One region of the Streptomyces sp. NPDC030991 genome, then DNA from elsewhere that is predicted to be linked to it. Evidence: riboswitches for the same ligand, from Rfam matches in the RefSeq annotation. Region 1 holds a riboswitch; the other holds the start of a gene.
The links. A riboswitch is a leader RNA that binds a small molecule or an ion and turns the genes downstream of it on or off. The one in region 1 is predicted to bind thiamine pyrophosphate.
Positions count from the first base shown of each region.

Region 1 (8,383 bases):
TCTTCTTGCGCAGGTTCATGACGTGCACGTCGACCGTGCGGTTGCTTATGTACCGGTCGAATCCGTGCAGTTCGGCGAGGAGCCGCTGCCGGCCGAAGACCCGGCCGGGTTCGGCCGCCATCGCCGCGAGCAGCCGGAACTCGCCCGGCGTGCACTCCACCGGGGCGCCGTCGACCGACACCTCGTGCCGGTCGGGATCGACGACCAGCGAACCGACCCTGAACGCCGCGGAGCCCGGTGACGCGGGGCCGCCGCGGTGGGTGCGGCGCAGCAGGGTGCGCACCCGCGCCATCAACTCGCGCGGGCTGTACGGCTTCGTCATGTAGTCGTCGGCCCCGAGGTCGAGACCGAGGAGCAGATCGTCCTCGGTGGTGCGGGCCGTCAGCATGAGCACGGGTGTCTCGCGCGCCTCCGCCCGCAGCACCCGTACGACGTCCAGGCCGTCGGCCCGCGGCATCATCACATCGAGGACGAGGAGGTCGGGTTCCCGGTGCCGGACCTCCTCGATGGCCTGCCGCCCGTCCCGTACGACGGTGACGGCATGGCCTTCCCGCTCCAGGTAGCGGCGGACCAGTTCGGCCTGTTTCGCGTCGTCTTCAGCGACCATGACATGTGCGCACACCTGGCAGATCGTAGGCGAGCCGCGTCGTGCCCGGGCCGGGCGCGGGCCTGCGGGAGGGCGGCGCGCCTCAGCGCTGTGCCGGTGACGAGCGCAGCCTGACCGGGGCGTAGAGGACGAGGGCGGTCACGAAAGCGACGTAGTAGCCGAGGTCGGCGCCGTGCAGCGCCTCGGCCACGGGACCGACGTAGAGGGACGTGTTCATGAACGGGACCGTGGCGGCGAAGGCGGCGAGGAACGCCGTCAGGGCGGGCCACGGCGGCCGGCGGCGGGAGTGTTCCGCGGCGAGGTCGATGGGGGCGCCGCCGCGGGCGCGGGAGCGGGCCAGCCAGTCGACGAGGACGACGGCCACGAAGCCGGGGATCCAGTAGCCGACGAACAGGAGCACGTTCTGGAAGCGGGCGGCGGTGTCGGCGGCGTGCATCCACAGCACCAGCGGGAAGCCGAGGAGCGCGGCGAGACCGGCGGCGAGGGGACGTGGCAGCCGGGCGCCGACGACCTGAAGGGCGAGCGAACCGCTGTAGTCGTTCATCGCGTTGCTGCACAGCGCGGCCAGCGCCACGGCCAGGAGTCCGGCCGAGCCGACCGCTCCCCCGCCCAGCAGCGTGTCGACGCCCTGGGCGGTCTGGTCGGTGAAGACGGAGGCGCCCCAGAGTCCGAGCGCCTGCACGGCGGTGAAGGACACGACGACGCCGGCCAGCGTGCACCAGAACATGCGGGTCGTCGAGGTGGTGCGCGGCAGGTACCGGCTGAAGTCGCTGGCGTACGGGGCCCAGGAGATCGCCAGGCTCAGCGCGATGGTGGCGGTGAGGACGAACGCCCCGGCGCGGTCGGCGCCGTGGGCGCTGCCGTGGCCGGGCGGGATGACACCGGTGTCCGCCAGCCGCAGCGCGAGGGCGCAGAAAGCGACCGCCAGAACGGCCGTCATCCACTTCTGCAGGCGGTGGATCGCCTCGTAGCCCAGCGCGCCGAAAGCGCCCTGGGCGGCCATCATCACCAGCGCGCCGAGCCAGAACGGCCAGCCGCAGAGCCGGGCGAGCGCGTCTCCGCCGAAGAGTCCGATGAGCGCGTCCCAGGCGATGGACGACAGCCATTGCAGAGCGCCGGGCACGACGACGCCACGGCCGAACGCCAGTCCGGCCAGCGGCAGTTGGCCGGCCCCGGTGCGGCTGCCCCAGGTGCCGAGGTACGCGGTGGGCACGGCGCCGAGCACGGTGCCCAGGACCACGGCGGCCAGCGCGGTGGCGAAGTCCAGGCCGAGGCCGACGCCGACCGTGCCGGTGAAGACGCCGCTCATCGTCAGGTTCGGCGCGAACCACACGGTGAACAGCCGTCCGGCACCGCCGTACCGGTGGTTCTCGGGGACGGGCGCGATGCCCCGCGCCTCGGGCCGCCAGTCCCCCGGCGCGGCGGGCATCCGTCCGTCGAAGGCGGTCGCGCTGTGCGGCTCGGCGGCGCGCGGGTCCAAGGAAGCGTGCGGTATCGGCATCGCTGACATCCCTCCGCCAGTGCTAACTGGTTCAGGTTCTACGGGTGTGATCTCAGCCCCGTCGATGTCGCGGGGCACCCCGTGTCGGGCAGTACGGATGCGAACACTAGCGGCTCGGCGGGCGCGTACCGAAGGCACCCCCTCGGGGCCCAGGCCGACGGCGGAGTCCCGCCGGCCGGCGGGACTTTCGACACACGCCCTAGTTCAGGACGCCCGCTTCTCCGGCTTCTGGCGCCGCGGCCCAGCAGGCCTCGACGGCGTCGGTGACCGTGTCGTGGAGGCCGCCCGAGAGGCGGTCGGCGCCCTCGGCGAGCAGCACGGGGCGCGCGATGGTCCCGGCGACGACGGTGAGGAAGCAGTCCGGCAGCGCCTCTTCCTCCAGGCTCGCCCGGACGAACTGCCGGATGCCGTCGGCGGCGCGGCGGCCGGCTCGGGCGAAGTCCACCACGAAGAGCCGCTGTCCGGTCCGTGTCATGCGCGTCAGCAGAGCGCACAGCTCGGCCGCCGCGGCCCGATCGAACTCTCCGTCGGCGTCGACGGCGCCGACGACCAGGACGCCCCCGTCTTCCCAACGCGCCGGAAACCGCGCCCGCGCTCGCTCCATCCTCGACCCCTCAGCCGGCGGGCGGCGCAGCCGACGCAGCCCGTGTGGGGCGCGCCTACCCCCGTGCCGGGCACCGCACGCCCCCTGTCCGGCACGAGGTTCCGGCCAATCTCGCGGCGCCCCGGGGAGCATCAGTCGGTTTCCCGTGTTTCACCCTCGCTGTACAGGGGACTTCGTGCGACACGGATCGCCCCGAGCCCCTCCCGGGAGGGTTCGGCAGTGAGCCCGCCACTCCACCCTCCGCCTCCGGGCGGAGGGTGGAGTACCTCCGATCGCCTCGGCGGGCCTCCGCCGAGGCGATCGCGTGAGCGGAGCGCGGCACGGGGCAGTCGGTCGGGATGAAGGCAGCGATGAAGTCATCCGCCCGGCGGCTGGCCGCCGGGGCTCTCGTGCTGGCGGCCCTCCCCCTCCTGTCGGGGTGCGGAGGCGACGACGGGCACGGCCGCTCCGCCGGCACGGACGCCCGGCCGGCCGGTTCGGCCCCGCGTCTGACGATCACCACGGAGAACGGAGTGCGCTTGCGGCCCACCGACGACGACCGGGCCGGCGTCGACCCGGCCGTCGCCGCTCACTGGTCCCGGCACGGCCGCACGCAGGTCCTGGATCTGTCGTGCCGGGGACACGACCGGCCGTGCCCCCGGATGCCGGAGATCGGCATACCCGCCGGCACCTCGGTGACCGTCACGGCGCGCAACGCGGGCATCGATGTCGCCGAGGTGGCCGGCTCCCTCGACCTGACGACGGTCAACGGCGATGTGACGGTGACGGGTTCGGGGCAGAGCGCCGCGACGCTGCGGCTCGCGACCCGGAACGGTTCCGTGCGGGCGACGGCCGTACGCGCTTCGGCGCTGCGGGCGCGGACGGTCAACGGCGACGTCACGCTCGGCTGCGGCACCGCTCCGCGGCGGATCTCCGCACGGACCGTCAACGGGTCCGTGGACGTCGCCGTCCCCCACGACTCCCCCGCCTACCGGGTGGACGCCACGACGGAGAACGGCCACCCTCTGATCACGCTCCCCACAGGCGGCGAACGGCCCGCCCGCACCATGGCGCTCACCACGGTCAACGGTGACGTGCGCGCCGCCCGCGACTAGAGTCCGCTCGTCGGACCCCCTCCGTCGAGCCTGTCGGCGAACTCCACTCCGCCCCACCAGGCCCGCACGCACGCGGCCTACGAACTCCGGCTGGGCTCCTCGCAGCGCAGGCTCAGCACCAGTTCCCGGGGCAGGCCGTGCGTGTCGTGCAGATAGCGCAGGTCGTCCTCGTCGAGCGGGCCACGGAAGCGGGGGCGGGCCAGCACCTGACGGCCGCGCCGGAGGAGACCGGCGAAGCGGCGTTCCTCGTCGAGAAGCACCCGGCGCACCTCGTCCGGCTCCGTCGTCTGGCGGAAGCGGTCGAGCGTGTGCCGGGTCAACTCCTCGGGCAGGTCGACCAGTTGACGCGAGGGATCGTCCCGCCACAGGGCGGTGAGGGCGCGGCGGAGCAGTCTGCGCAGCACGTAGCCGCGGCCGGTGGCGCCCGGTCGCACCCCGTCCCCGATGACCACCATGGCCGAGCGCAGGTGGTCGCAGACGAGACGCGACGTCGGTACGTCCAGCCGCCACAGGTCCGGCACGCTGCGCCGCCACGGAGCGAAGACGTCGCAGTCGAAGACCGAGCGCTCGCCCTGGAGCAGCGAGGCCAGCCGTTCCAGGCCGAGCCCGGTGTCGACGTTGCGCTGCGGCAGCGGCACGAGAGAGCCGTCGGGCAGGCGACGGTGGCGCATCATCACGTGGTTCCACACCTCGACCCAGCGGTCGTCACGGGTGGGTGTCGAGCGCGGGGGCGTGTCACCGGTCCAGAGGAAGATCTCCGAGTCGGGGCCGCACGGGCCGGTCGGTCCGTTGGACCACCAGTTGTCCTCGACGGTGCACTCCACCGGCACCCCGCGCTCCTGCCACACGCGCAGGGAGTCCGTGTCCTGGCCCACCTGGTCGTCGCCGCCGAAGACCGTGGCGTGGAGCAGCCCCGGATCGATGCCGAGACCCTCGGTGAGCAGGCGGTGTCCCCAGTCGAGGCTCTGGGGGCCCTCGTAGTCGCCGAGCGACCAGGTGCCGAGCATCTCGAAGACCGTCAGATGGGTGGCGTCGCCGATCTCGTCCACGTCCGTGGTCCGCAGACAGCGCTGCACGTTGACCAGCCGCCGCCCGCGCTCGTGGGGCCGGCCCTCCAGGTACGGGGTGAGCGGATGCATGCCGGAGGTGGTGAAGAGGACGGGGTCGCCGGGGGGCGGGAGCAGCGTGGAGCCGGTGACGCGGTGGTGGCCGCGCTCCTCGTAGTACTCGACGAACGTGCGGGTGACGGATTCGGTGTTCATGGGGGTGGCTCCTTCGCGACGGGGCGGGGAGGCACCGGACACGGGGCCGCACGATCACCGGAGACCGGGCTGAAGCCTTGCGGAGCTGCCACGGAACCATCGGCGGGCCGTCTCCGGTCGCCGAGGTGGGGTGAAGGACGTCAGGCGGCGGCAACCGGCGAGCTGGTCGCTCGCGCGGTCGCGGTGGTGCGTGGCCCCATGACGTTCATACGGGCCACGGTAACGCGGCCCGCGCGGGAGCACACCCGAATTCCCGGCCCGTCGCGACGGGCCGGGGTGGAGCGGCGCCGGCGGGCCGAGGACGGGGCCGGGCCCCTCGGTGCCGCTCCACGGCCGCCCGGTAGGTCAGCGGCGGCCCTTGAGCCGGTCGAGCCCCGCGACACCGATGGCCGCCAGGCCGATCTGGATGATCAGTTCGATCCAGTCGATGCCCTTGGTGTCGGCGACGTCGAACGCCGCGGCGAGGGCCGTGCCGACGAGCGCGGCGACGATCCCGAACAGGATCGTCCACAGGATTCCGATGCGCTGGCGGCCGGGGAGGACCAGACGCCCGAGGATGCCGATCACGATGCCGATCACGATCGCGGTCAGGATGCCGGAGATCTCCATATCTGCACTCCTTCCGTTGGCGACGCAACTCCGCTGCGGAGTCGGGGAGTTGACGAGTGCCCCGCCGGAAGGGCCCTACGCGGGCGCTCGCCCGTGACGGCGGCCAGGACGGCGACGGGTCCGTGACGTGGCTCACGCCATGCGGCGTGGGTGGCCGGGTAGGCGGGTGCGTGCTCGCCTGGACAGATCCAGGGAGAACCACAAGAAACACCGACCCTGGGAGGTAGCGATGTCCTCGAAGCGACGCCGCAAGAAGAAGGCCCGCCGCAGGAACGGCGCCAACCACGGCAGCCGCCCCCAGTCCTAGGTGGCGCGGTCAGGGGCGGGGCGGCACATAGTGCCGCCCCGCCTTTTCGTGGGCGCCAGGGCGCACCTTTGCCGGTTCTTTTCATTTCGTCGCACAACCATTCCGCACGGCCCGCTCAGTGGCGGCGCCGGGGAATTTATTCCGATGCGCTGGAACTGCCGCGACGAATTTGTCATCTTCCCTTGTGACCAAGGAGCCCGGTTCTCCTCATTCCCGGGCGACCACGCACGTTGTACGGGGAAGGCACCTCAAATGCGCAGGACCATTCGCACCCGTTTCATCGCCGCAGGCGGCGTCGCCGCCGTGCTCACGCTCGCGGCCGTCACCCCGGCGCTCGCCGGACCGTCCCGGACCGGGACGCACAGCGCCTCGGTGGCCTCCGCCGGCGCCCAGCAGGGCGATCCGCGCAGCACCACCGACCGGGTCGCCCATTTCTACGGCGCCTACATCGACGCCGTCTGGGACAACGAGGACGCGGGTTCCGCCGCCGACGCCAAGGCGCTGCGCGGTTTCTATCTGTCGGCCGCCGCACAGAAGAAGGTGGCGGCTTTCGAGGCCCGGGAACACGCGGACGGAATCCTCTTCGCGCAGAACGTACCGGTGAAATGGAAGGTCGCGTACACGGGTTCGGGTGCCGGGCATTCCACGGCGCTGGTGACGCTCACATGGAGCGACGGGCAGAACCCCGAAATCACCAAGATCAAGGTGCAGTCCGACCTGAACACGCGGAAGATCACCGGTCTGGCCCCCGTCGGCTGATCCCGTGGCTCCGTCCCGCTCGGGGACCGCTTTCCGAGCGGGGGCGCGGTCAGTCGTCCGGGACGGTGAAGTCGCACCAGACGGCCTTGCCCTCACCCCGGGGCTCCACCCCCCAGTTCGACGCGATCGCCTCCACCATGAGCAGCCCACGCCCGGACGTGGCCGTCTCACCCGGCTCCCGTCTGCGCGGGCGGGTGCTGGAGCGGTCCTTCACCCACAGGCGGACACGGCAGGGTGGCCCGGAGAGCACCTCAAGGGTGAGGATGGCGCCGCCCTCGGTGTGGACCAGGGCGTTGACCAGGAGTTCGCCGGCCGCCACCTCGACGTCGTCGGCCACCGCGCCGAGACCCCACGCCGCGAGGTGGCCCCGCAGCGCCGCGCGCGTGTCGGCGAGTCCTTCCGGGTCGGCCTGATGGACGTACCGGTGGATGCGGGGCTCCTGGGGCGTACCGGGATCGGGCAGCCGGCGCAGCACCAGGAGCGCCACGTCGTCACTGCTGCCCCATCTCTCCCACAGCGCCCGCGAGAGGTGATCGGCCAGTTCCTCGGCCGGCTCGGGGCCGCCGCTCAGCACCTCGACGAGGTTGTGGATGCCCGTGTCGAGGTCGAGCCCCGAATCCTCCACGAGCCCGTCCGTGCACAGCACCAGCGTCTCGCCCGGCACGAGATCGAGCCGCACCTCCGGATAGTCCTCCATGCCGAAGTCGGTGGCGAGCCCCAGCGGCAGCCCGCCCTGCACCCGCGGGACGCCCACCCGTCCGTCGACGTGGCGCACGAGGGGCGGCAGATGCCCGGCCCGGACCGCCCGCACGATGCCGGTGGCCGGGTCGAACTGTGCGTAGGTGCAGGTGGCGAACCGCTCGGTGTCCAGCTCGGCCAGGAAACGGGAGGCGCGGGAGAGCACCGTCGCGGGCGCGTGCCCCTCCCCGGCGAAGGCCCGCAGCGCGATGCGCAGCTGCCCCATGATGGCCGCGGCGTGGGTGTCGTGCCCTTGTACGTCGCCGACGACCACGCCGATGCGCCCCCGGGGCAGCGCGATGACGTCGTAGAAGTCGCCGCCGACGTCACGTCCGCCCCAGGCGGCGTGGTAGCGCACGGCGATCTCGGAGTCGGCGACCTGCGGGAGGTCGCGCGGCAACATCGTGGCCTGGAGGCTCTTGGCGAGGTCCCGCTCCTCGTCGAAGAGCATGGCGCGCTGCAGCGACTGGGCGACGATGCCGGAGAGGCCGATGCAGAGGTTGCGGTCCGCGTCGGTGAACTCCTTGCGGCCGCGGTAGAAGAGGGCGAGCCCGCCGATGGCGCGGTCCTGCGCGACCAGGGGCAGGAACGCCGCCGAGTCCAGCCTCATCTCGTCGATGTAGGGGCCCAGAAGGGTGAAGTGCCGTGCCGGGTCGGGCAGCGAGCCCATGAAGCGGGGCCGGCGCGTCGTGACGGCCTGGGCCAGCGGCAGCGACGCGTCGACATTGTGCAGCTTGAGTTCGTCGAGGGCCTGCATCGTCTGGCCCACGAGGGCGATCAGCTTGAGGTGGTCCCCCTCGACGAGCCCGAGGACGAGGCCGTCGGCGGCGAACCGGTCGAGTCCGCTCGCGCCGGAGAGCACGGCCACCACGTCGTCGACGGTGACGGCACGGGAGAGGGCG
Region 1 covers NZ_JBVIFR010000033.1:10,625-19,007, reverse strand. The annotation lists gene ACZ45E_RS36990 (response regulator transcription factor) at 1-607, opposite strand, end outside; gene ACZ45E_RS36985 (purine-cytosine permease family protein) at 690-2,108, opposite strand; TPP riboswitch at 2,100-2,200, opposite strand; gene ACZ45E_RS36980 (hypothetical protein) at 2,308-2,712, opposite strand; gene ACZ45E_RS36975 (DUF4097 family beta strand repeat-containing protein) at 3,063-3,806, shown strand; gene ACZ45E_RS36970 (alanine--tRNA ligase-related protein) at 3,884-5,068, opposite strand; gene ACZ45E_RS36965 (GlsB/YeaQ/YmgE family stress response membrane protein) at 5,414-5,677, opposite strand; gene ACZ45E_RS36960 (hypothetical protein) at 5,817-5,984, shown strand; gene ACZ45E_RS36955 (hypothetical protein) at 6,237-6,743, shown strand; gene ACZ45E_RS36950 (SpoIIE family protein phosphatase) at 6,793-8,383, opposite strand, start outside.

Region 2 (8,383 bases), on a different contig from region 1:
CGTGGGGTCGCCCGGCGGGTCTCCGCGCACCGCGAGCATGTTGCGGATGCCGGCGTCGGCGTACTGGCCGATGATGTTGCGCAGTTCGGCGATCGAATGCTCGACGGCGGTGATGTGGGCGACCGGCGTCAGCGTCGTGTCCGCGACGATCTGCTCGGTCTCCCTGACCGTGCCCGCGCGCGTGGAGCCACCGGCGCCGTACGTCACGGAGACGAAGTCCGGCGAGACGGCCTCGACCCTGCGCAGCGCGTTCCACAGGTTGCGCTCGCCCTTCGCGGTTTTCGGCGCGGAGAACTCGAACGAGTACGTGGTCTTCCCGGCCGCGAGCATGTCGCGCACGGTGCGGGCTCGATCAGTCCTGGTGGAAGCGGTGCCAAAGGCCATACGGGCAGGTTACTGACGGAATCCGGTAGCCCCTAATCCCCGTCCACCTTGCGGACAGGTGCGCTCGACGCCGCTTCTCGGCGGCGTTTCCCAGGGGTCACATCGAACGCAGACGCTTGGCGAACTCGGCCGCCGCGGCGGCCGGATCGTCGGCCTCCGTGAGGGCGCGGACGACGACGACGCGCCGGGCGCCGGCCTCCAGGACCTCGTCCAGGTTCCCCAGGTCGATGCCGCCGATGGCGAACCAGGGGCGGTCGGTGCCGAGGCCCGCGGTGTGGCGCACCAGGTCGAGACCGGGGGCGGGCCGGCCGGGCTTGGTCGGGGTCGGCCAGCAGGGGCCGGTGCAGAAGTAGTCCACGCCCTCCTGGACGGCGGCCGCGGCGGCCTCCGTGTCGGCGTGCGTGGAGCGGCCCAGGAGGACGTCCTCGCCGAGGAGGGCGCGGGCCGCGGGGACGGGCAGGTCGCCCTGGCCCAGGTGGAGCACGTCCGAGCCGCTCGCGTGAGCGACGTCCGCCCGGTCGTTGACCGCGAAGAGCTTGCCGTGGCGGCGGGCCGCCTCGGCGAAGACGGCGAGGTGTTCCAGCTCCTCGCCGGCCTCCATGCCCTTGTCGCGCAGCTGGACGATGTCCACACCGCCGGCCAGCACGGCGTCGAGGAACTCCGGCAGGTCGCCTTGGCGCTTGCGGGCGTCGGTGCACAGGTAGAGCCGGGCATCGGCGAGCTGCGCGCGCTTCGGGTCGGCCATGGGACATCCCCCGTTGGTGTCGATGACGTGCGCACCACGAGGCCGTGGTGCGCACGCCGGACGGTTGTCAGGTCAGACGGCGAGCGCCTGGGCGCGACGCTTCACCTCCGTGCCGCGATTCTCGCTCAGGGCCTGCGCGGGCGTGCCCGGCAGGGTCGGGTCGGGGGTGAAGAGCCACTCCAGCATCTCCGCGTCGCTGAAGCCGTCGTCCCGCAGGAGCGTCAGGGTGCCGGTGAGGCCCTTGACGATCTTGTCGTCGTCGATGAAGGCGGCGGGCACGTGCAGCGCCCTGTTCTCACCACGGCGTACGGCGATCACCTGGCCCTCTTTCACCAGCTGTCGCACACGCGTCACCTCGATGCCGAATTGCTCGGCGATGTCGGGGAGGGTGAGCCAGTCGGGGACGAGAGCATCGATCTTTGCGTCAATCTCGGTCACGGGACAAGCGTGCCATCCCGGACTGACAGTCGGAAGCCGGGGCGGGCCGACCAGGTGTTCCAGCCCCGCGGTGGCGGCCCGACCGGTCAGGCCACGGCGGACTTCAGGGGTCGGGCCGGGTCGGCGAGCCGGTCCGGGTCCAGCACGGTGCCCGCGTCGATGAGTTTGCGGCCCTGCGCCAGGTCGCGGGGTTTGCCGACGGCCAGCACGGCCACCAGGGCGCCCTCGCGCAGCCAGCAGACCGACCAGGCCGCGCCGGTGGGGTCGCCGCGCCACACCGTCGTGTCGGCGGCGCCGTGATGGCCCGCGTACTGCACGAAGCGGCCGAACTGCTCGGACCAGAAGTAGGGCACCGGGTCGTACACCGCCGGTGTCTCACCGATGATGTTCGCCGCGACCGTGCGCGGCCCCTGGAGGGCGTTGTCCCAGTGGTGGACCAGCAGCCGCTCCCCGTAGCGCCCCGAGGGGAACGAGGCGCAGTCCCCGACGGCGTACACGTCGGGCAGGGACGTGCGCAGGCTCGCGTCCGCCAGTACCTCGCGGTGGGCACCCAGGCCGATGCCGGAACCGGCCAGCCAGCCGGTGGCCGGGCGGGCGCCGATGCCGACGACGACGGCCCCGGCGGGCAGCCGCGTCCCGTCGTCCAGGACCACGAAGCCCGGCTCGACGCGCTCCACGCGCGCGTGGGTACGCAACCGGGCTCCGGCGTCCGCGTACCAGGCCGCCATGGGCGCCGCCATCTCGGCGGGCAGCGCCCCGGCCAGCGGTCGCCCGGCGGCCTCCACGACGGTGACCCGGCAACCGGCCTCGCGGGCGGCGGTGGCGAACTCGGCACCGATCCACCCGGCGCCCACGACCACCACGTCGCGCTGTTCCGCCAGGACGGGCCGCAGCCGCTCCGCGTCGTCCAGGGTGCGCAGCAGATGGACGTCGGGGACGGCTTCGGTGCCCGGCAGCCGGACGGGTTCGGCGCCGGTGGCGACGACGAGCACGTCGTAGGGGACCGGCCCGGCGGCCGTGTCCAGCTCGTGGTCGCCGGGGCGCAGCCCGGTGACCACGCGGCCCACCTCAAGGGTGACGCCGAGCGCCTCGAAGTCCACGTCGAAGGCGGAACCGTCGGCCTTGCCGAGCAGGACGGCCTTGGAGAGCGGCGGCCGGTCGTAGGGCGGGTGGGGCTCGGCGCCGAGCAGCGTGACGGAGCCGGCGAAGCCCTGTTCTCGCAGGGCCACGGCCGTCTGCACGCCGGCCATGCCCGCGCCGACGACGACGACGCGCCGCTGTCCTGGAGGTGTTCCGTTGCCGCTCCGCTGCTCGCTCATCGGATCACCTTAAGCACCTGATCTTGCGTCAGTCAGCGGCGCGGGCCACTCCCGCGCCGTGACGTCCTGCACACGTGTCACCGGTTTAGCGATCAAGGGGCGCCGCGCCCACGGGTCACGGCCCGCAGGCTCCCTTACTGAGGGTCCTGCGCACGAGTTAGGGTGGCCGACGTAAAGCACTCGCGGGAGCCCGTACGCAGCGGGCTGAGAGGGAGGCTGGGCGGCCTCCGACCGTACGAACCTGATCCGGGTCATGCCGGCGAAGGGAGGGGCTGGACGCCCATGTCGCGCACTCCCACCGAAGCCACCGACGTACTGGTCGTCGGGGGCGGCATCATCGGTCTGGTCACCGCGTGGCGGGCCGCGCAGCGCGGTCTGTCCGTAGCGGTCGTGGACCCCGAACCGGGCGGCGGGGCCGCCCAGGTGGCGGCCGGCATGCTGGCCGCCGTCACCGAACTCCACTACGGCGAGCAGACCTTGCTCGCCCTGAACGTCGAGTCCGCGCGCCGCTACCCCGAGTTCGCGGCCGAGCTGTCCGAGGCCACCGGCCAGGAACTCGGCTACCGCGCGTGCGGCACGCTGGCGGTCGCGCTGGACGCGGACGACCGGGCGCACCTGCGTGAACTGCACGCGCTGCAGAGGAAGTCGGGGCTGGAGTCCGAGTGGCTGTCGGGCCGCGACTGCCGCCGGCTTGAGCCGATGCTCGCGCCGGGCGTACGCGGGGGCCTGCGGGTCGACGGTGACCACCAGATCGACCCGAGAAGGCTCGCGGGCGCCCTTGTGACGGCCTGCGAGCGTGCGGGCGTGGTCTTCCACCGGGTCCGGGCCGACCGGCTCCTGGTCGAACGGGACCGGGCGCGCGGTGTGCTGCTGGCCGACGGCACCGCGCGGGCGGCCGACCGGACGGTGCTCGCGGCGGGCAGCCGCAGCGGGCGGCTCGCGGGGCTCCCGGCCGAGGTGCTGCCCCCGGTCCGCCCGGTCAAGGGCCAGGTGCTGCGGCTGACGGTGCCCCCCTCGTACGCGCCGTTCCTCAGCCGTACGGTGCGCGCGGTCGTCCGCGGCAGCCACCTCTACCTCGTACCGCGCGTCAACGGCGAGCTCGTCGTGGGCGCCACCAGCGAGGAGCTCGGCTGGGACACGACGGTCACGGCGGGCGGGGTCTACGAACTGCTGCGCGACGCCCACGAGCTCGTCCCCGGCATCACGGAACTGCCCCTGACCGAGACCTGCGCGGGCCTGCGCCCCGGCTCGCCCGACAACGCCCCGCTCCTCGGCCCGACGGCCCTGCCCGGCCTCCTCCTCGCCACCGGCCACCACCGCAACGGCGTGCTGCTCACGCCGATCACCGGGGACGTCATGGCCGAGGTCCTGACCACCGGTGAACTCCCGGAGGAGGCCCGCCCGTTCACCCCGGGGCGCTTTACCGGCCAGGGCCCCGGGGGCTCGGGCGACCGCACCAGTGACGCCTCCTTGGAGCAGCCCGCATGAACGTGTCCGTCAACGGTGAACAGCGCGCGGTGAGCGCCGGCACCACTCTCGAAGCCCTCGTCACCACCCTCACCACAGCACACTCCGGCGTCGCCGCCGCTCTCAACGAGACCGTCGTGCCGCGCACCCGGTGGTCCGCGACCGCGCTCTCCGACGGGGACCGCGTCGAAGTCCTCACAGCCGTACAAGGAGGCTGACTCGCCATGGCCGACGACGCTTTCGTCCTCGGAGGCACCACGTACTCCTCGCGCCTGATCATGGGCACGGGAGGCGCCCCGAGCCTCGACGTCCTGGAACGCTCCCTGACCGCCTCCGGCACCGAACTCACCACGGTGGCGATGCGCCGCGTGAACGCGACGGTGCACGGCTCGGTCCTCTCCGTCCTGGAAAAACTCGGCATTCAGGTGCTCCCGAACACGGCAGGCTGCTTCACAGCGGGCGAAGCCGTACTCACGGCCCGCCTCGCGCGCGAGGCCCTGGGCACGAACCTGGTCAAACTGGAAGTGATCGCGGACGAGCGCACCCTGCTGCCCGACCCGATCGAGCTCCTGGACGCCGCCGAGACCCTGGTCGACGACGGGTTCACGGTCCTGCCCTACACCAATGACGACCCGGTCATGGCCCGCAAGCTGGAGGACGTGGGGTGCGCGGCGATCATGCCGCTCGGCTCCCCCATCGGCTCCGGGCTCGGCATCCGCAACCCGCACAACTTCCAGCTGATCGTCGAGCACGCGCGCGTGCCGGTGATCCTGGACGCGGGCGCGGGCACGGCCTCCGACGTGGCCCTCGCCATGGAGCTCGGGTGCGCGGGTGTGATGCTCGCCTCCGCGGTGACCCGCGCCCAGGAACCGGTGCTCATGGCCGAGGGCATGCGGCACGCGGTGGAGGCGGGCCGGCTCGCGTACCGGGCGGGCCGCATCCCCAGGCGGCACTTCGCCGAAGCCTCCTCGCCCACCGCGGGCCTGGCCCGTCTCGACCCCGAGCGCCCCGCCTTCTGAGAGGGTCACAGCTCTGCTGCAGTACGGGCCCGGTCCCGCAGCGGGCCCGGGCCCTGTCAGTCACTCCTCGTACACTCGCCTGCGTGGACACGACCCTTCAGGACCCGTTGCTCGGGCACGTGCTCGACGGCCGGTACCGCGTCGACGCACGCATCGCGGTCGGCGGGATGGCCACGGTCTACCGGGCCGTGGACACTCGCCTCGACCGTGTGCTCGCGCTCAAGGTGATGCACCCCTCGCTGGCGGCCGACGTGACGTTCGTCGAGCGTTTCATCCGCGAGGCCAAGTCGGTGGCCCGCCTCTCGCACCCGAACGTCGTGGGCGTCTTCGACCAGGGCGCCGAGGGCGCGTACGTCTACCTGGCGATGGAGTACATCGCGGGCTGCACTCTCCGTGACGTCCTGCGCGACCGCGGAGCGCTCCGGCCCCGGGCGGCGCTCGACATCCTGGAGCCGGTGCTCGCCGCGCTCGGGGCGGCGCACCGCGCGGGCTTCGTGCACCGCGACATGAAGCCGGAGAACGTCCTGATAGGGGACGACGGCCGGGTGAAGGTCGCGGACTTCGGTCTGGTCCGCTCCGTGGACACCGTCACGACCACCACGGGCACGGTCCTCGGCACGGTCTCGTACCTGGCGCCCGAGCAGATAGAGGACGGCACGACGACGCCCGGCGTGGATGTCTACGCGTGCGGGGTGGTCCTCTACGAGATGCTGACGGGCGGCAAGCCGCACTCGGGCGACACCCCGGCCCAGATCCTCTACAAGCACCTCAACGAGGACGTCCCGGCGCCCTCCGCGGCCGTGCCGGGCCTCTCTCCGGCCCTGGACCACCTGGTCGCGTCGGCCACCGCCCGCTCCCCGCAGGTGCGCCCGCACGACGCGGTGGCGCTGCTCGCTCATGTGCGGGAGGCCCGTTCGGCGCTGACCGACGCGGAGCTGGACGCGGTGCCGCCGCAGGAGCGGGCCGTGGAGCACGCGGGGGCGGACGACCGTACGAGCGTGCTTTCGCGCGCGGTGCAGTTGCCGCTGCCCGCGGAGGAGGACGGGTTCCACCGCACGAGCCGCATGGAGAGCCCGCCGCCTGCCGCCCCGGCCCGTCGCGGGAGCGGCAGGCCACGGCGCGGTACGTTCGCGATCCTCGCGGCGCTGCTCCTGGTCCTCGGTGTCGGCGCGGGCGTCTGGTACATCAACGCGGGCCAGTTCACCAAGGTCCCGCGCCTGCTGGCCAAGTCGGAGGAGCAGGCGAAGCAGCGTCTCGACGAGCTCGGACTGCATCCCGGCGGCAAGACCACGTACAAGTACAGCGACGCGTACAAGCGCGGCACCGTCATGGCGACGGACCCCAGGCCCGATGCCCGTATCCGGGACGACGGCACGGTGAATCTGACGGTGTCCAAGGGCCCCGAGACAGTGAAGGTCCCCGACGTCGAGGGCAAGCCCCTCGCGAGGGCCAGGAGCGGCCTCAAGGACCGCGGCCTGGAGCCCGGCATGGTCACCAGGGCGTTCAGCGACGAGGTCGCCAAGGGCTCTGTGATCAGCACGGACCCGGACGCGGGCGCGACGCGCAGATCGGGCTCCGCGGTAGCCCTGGTCGTCTCCAAGGGCGCTCCGGTGGACGTCCCCGACGTCACGGGCGAGTCCGAGGACGATGCGGTGGCCGAGCTGGAGGATGTCGGCCTGAAGGCGGAGATCGCCACGCAGCGGATCAACTCCGACGAGGACAAGGGCGATGTGGCCCGCCAGTCCCCCGACGACGGTCAGCTGGCCGAGGGCGCGACGGTGACCCTGACGATCTCCAAGGGCCCGCCGATGATCGAGGTCCCGGACGTCACCGGCATGAGCGTGGACGAGGCCCATGCCAAGCTCGAGGACGCCGGTTTCGACGTCGACGACGACCGCGGCTTCCTGGGCCTCTTCGGGGACACGGTCAAGAGCCAGTCGGTGGACCCCGGCGAAGAGGCCCCCAAGGGCTCGACGATCAAAATCACCATCCGCTAAGCCCCGGAGCCAGCACACCTGCCAAGGGGCAGGGCGGCGACCGGCAACGGGCAACCGGCGGCCGGCGGCCGGCAGGATGATCCGACGATCAGACGGCCACGAGACGGAAGGGGCCGACCGGGGTATGTGCGCGCGCAGCACACCAGCACGCGGTAGCAATACCCGAAGCAACCGGCGAGGCCATCAAGATGGCGAGCACGCACATACCCCGGGCGGCCCCGTACCCACCCACACACCTGTCGGAACGAACGGGAAGCCGCGAACGCACCCCGACCGGCCACCCTCCATTCAGGCGCACTCCCGCACGCATGACACCCTGGACCGGGTGAACAGCAGCATCCGCACCCGCAACCCCATCGGCGGCCACGTCCCGGCGGCCGGCGGCCTCGCCACCGTTGGGCTCTCGTACGCCCAGGACGTCCGGGCCGAGACCGTCCAGGTCTTCGTGGCCAACCCGCGCGGCTGGGCCACAAGCCCGGGCAACCCCCAGCAGGACGAGGCGTTCCGCGCCCGCTGCTCCGCCGAGGGCATCCCGGCCTACGTCCACGCCCCGTACCTGATCAACTTCGGTTCGCACACCGAGGCCACCGTGGAGAAGAGCGTCGCGTCGATGCGGCACTCCCTGCGCCGCGCCCGCGCCATCGGCGCGCTCGGCGTCGTCGTGCACACCGGCTCCGCGACCGGCGGCCGGGACCGGGCCGTGGCTCTCGCCCAGGTCCGCGAGCACCTGCTTCCCCTGCTCGACGAACTGACCCACGAGGACGACCCCTTCCTCCTCCTGGAGTCGACCGCGGGTCAGGGCGCGTCCCTCTGCTCACGCACCTGGGACTTCGGCCCGTACTTCGACGCCCTGGACCACCACCCCAAGCTGGGCGTCTGCCTGGACACCTGCCACATCTACGCGGCCGGCCACGACCTCGTGGCCCCGGGTGGTGTGAAGCAGACCCTCGACCTCCTCGTGGAAACGGTCGGCGAGGGCCGCCTCAAGCTGATCCACGCCAATGACTCCAAGGA
Region 2 covers NZ_JBVIFR010000024.1:76,538-84,920, forward strand. The annotation lists gene metF (methylenetetrahydrofolate reductase [NAD(P)H]) at 1-384, opposite strand, end outside; gene thiE (thiamine phosphate synthase) at 482-1,129, opposite strand; gene ACZ45E_RS33335 (Rv2175c family DNA-binding protein) at 1,202-1,567, opposite strand; gene ACZ45E_RS33340 (NAD(P)/FAD-dependent oxidoreductase) at 1,654-2,886, opposite strand; TPP riboswitch at 3,059-3,171, shown strand; gene thiO (glycine oxidase ThiO) at 3,169-4,374, shown strand; gene thiS (sulfur carrier protein ThiS) at 4,371-4,571, shown strand; gene ACZ45E_RS33355 (thiazole synthase) at 4,578-5,372, shown strand; gene pknB (Stk1 family PASTA domain-containing Ser/Thr kinase) at 5,456-7,369, shown strand; gene ACZ45E_RS33365 (deoxyribonuclease IV) at 7,695-8,383, shown strand, end outside.
Region 2: another riboswitch for thiamine pyrophosphate. It lies ahead of thiO (glycine oxidase ThiO); the one in region 1 lies ahead of ACZ45E_RS36985 (purine-cytosine permease family protein).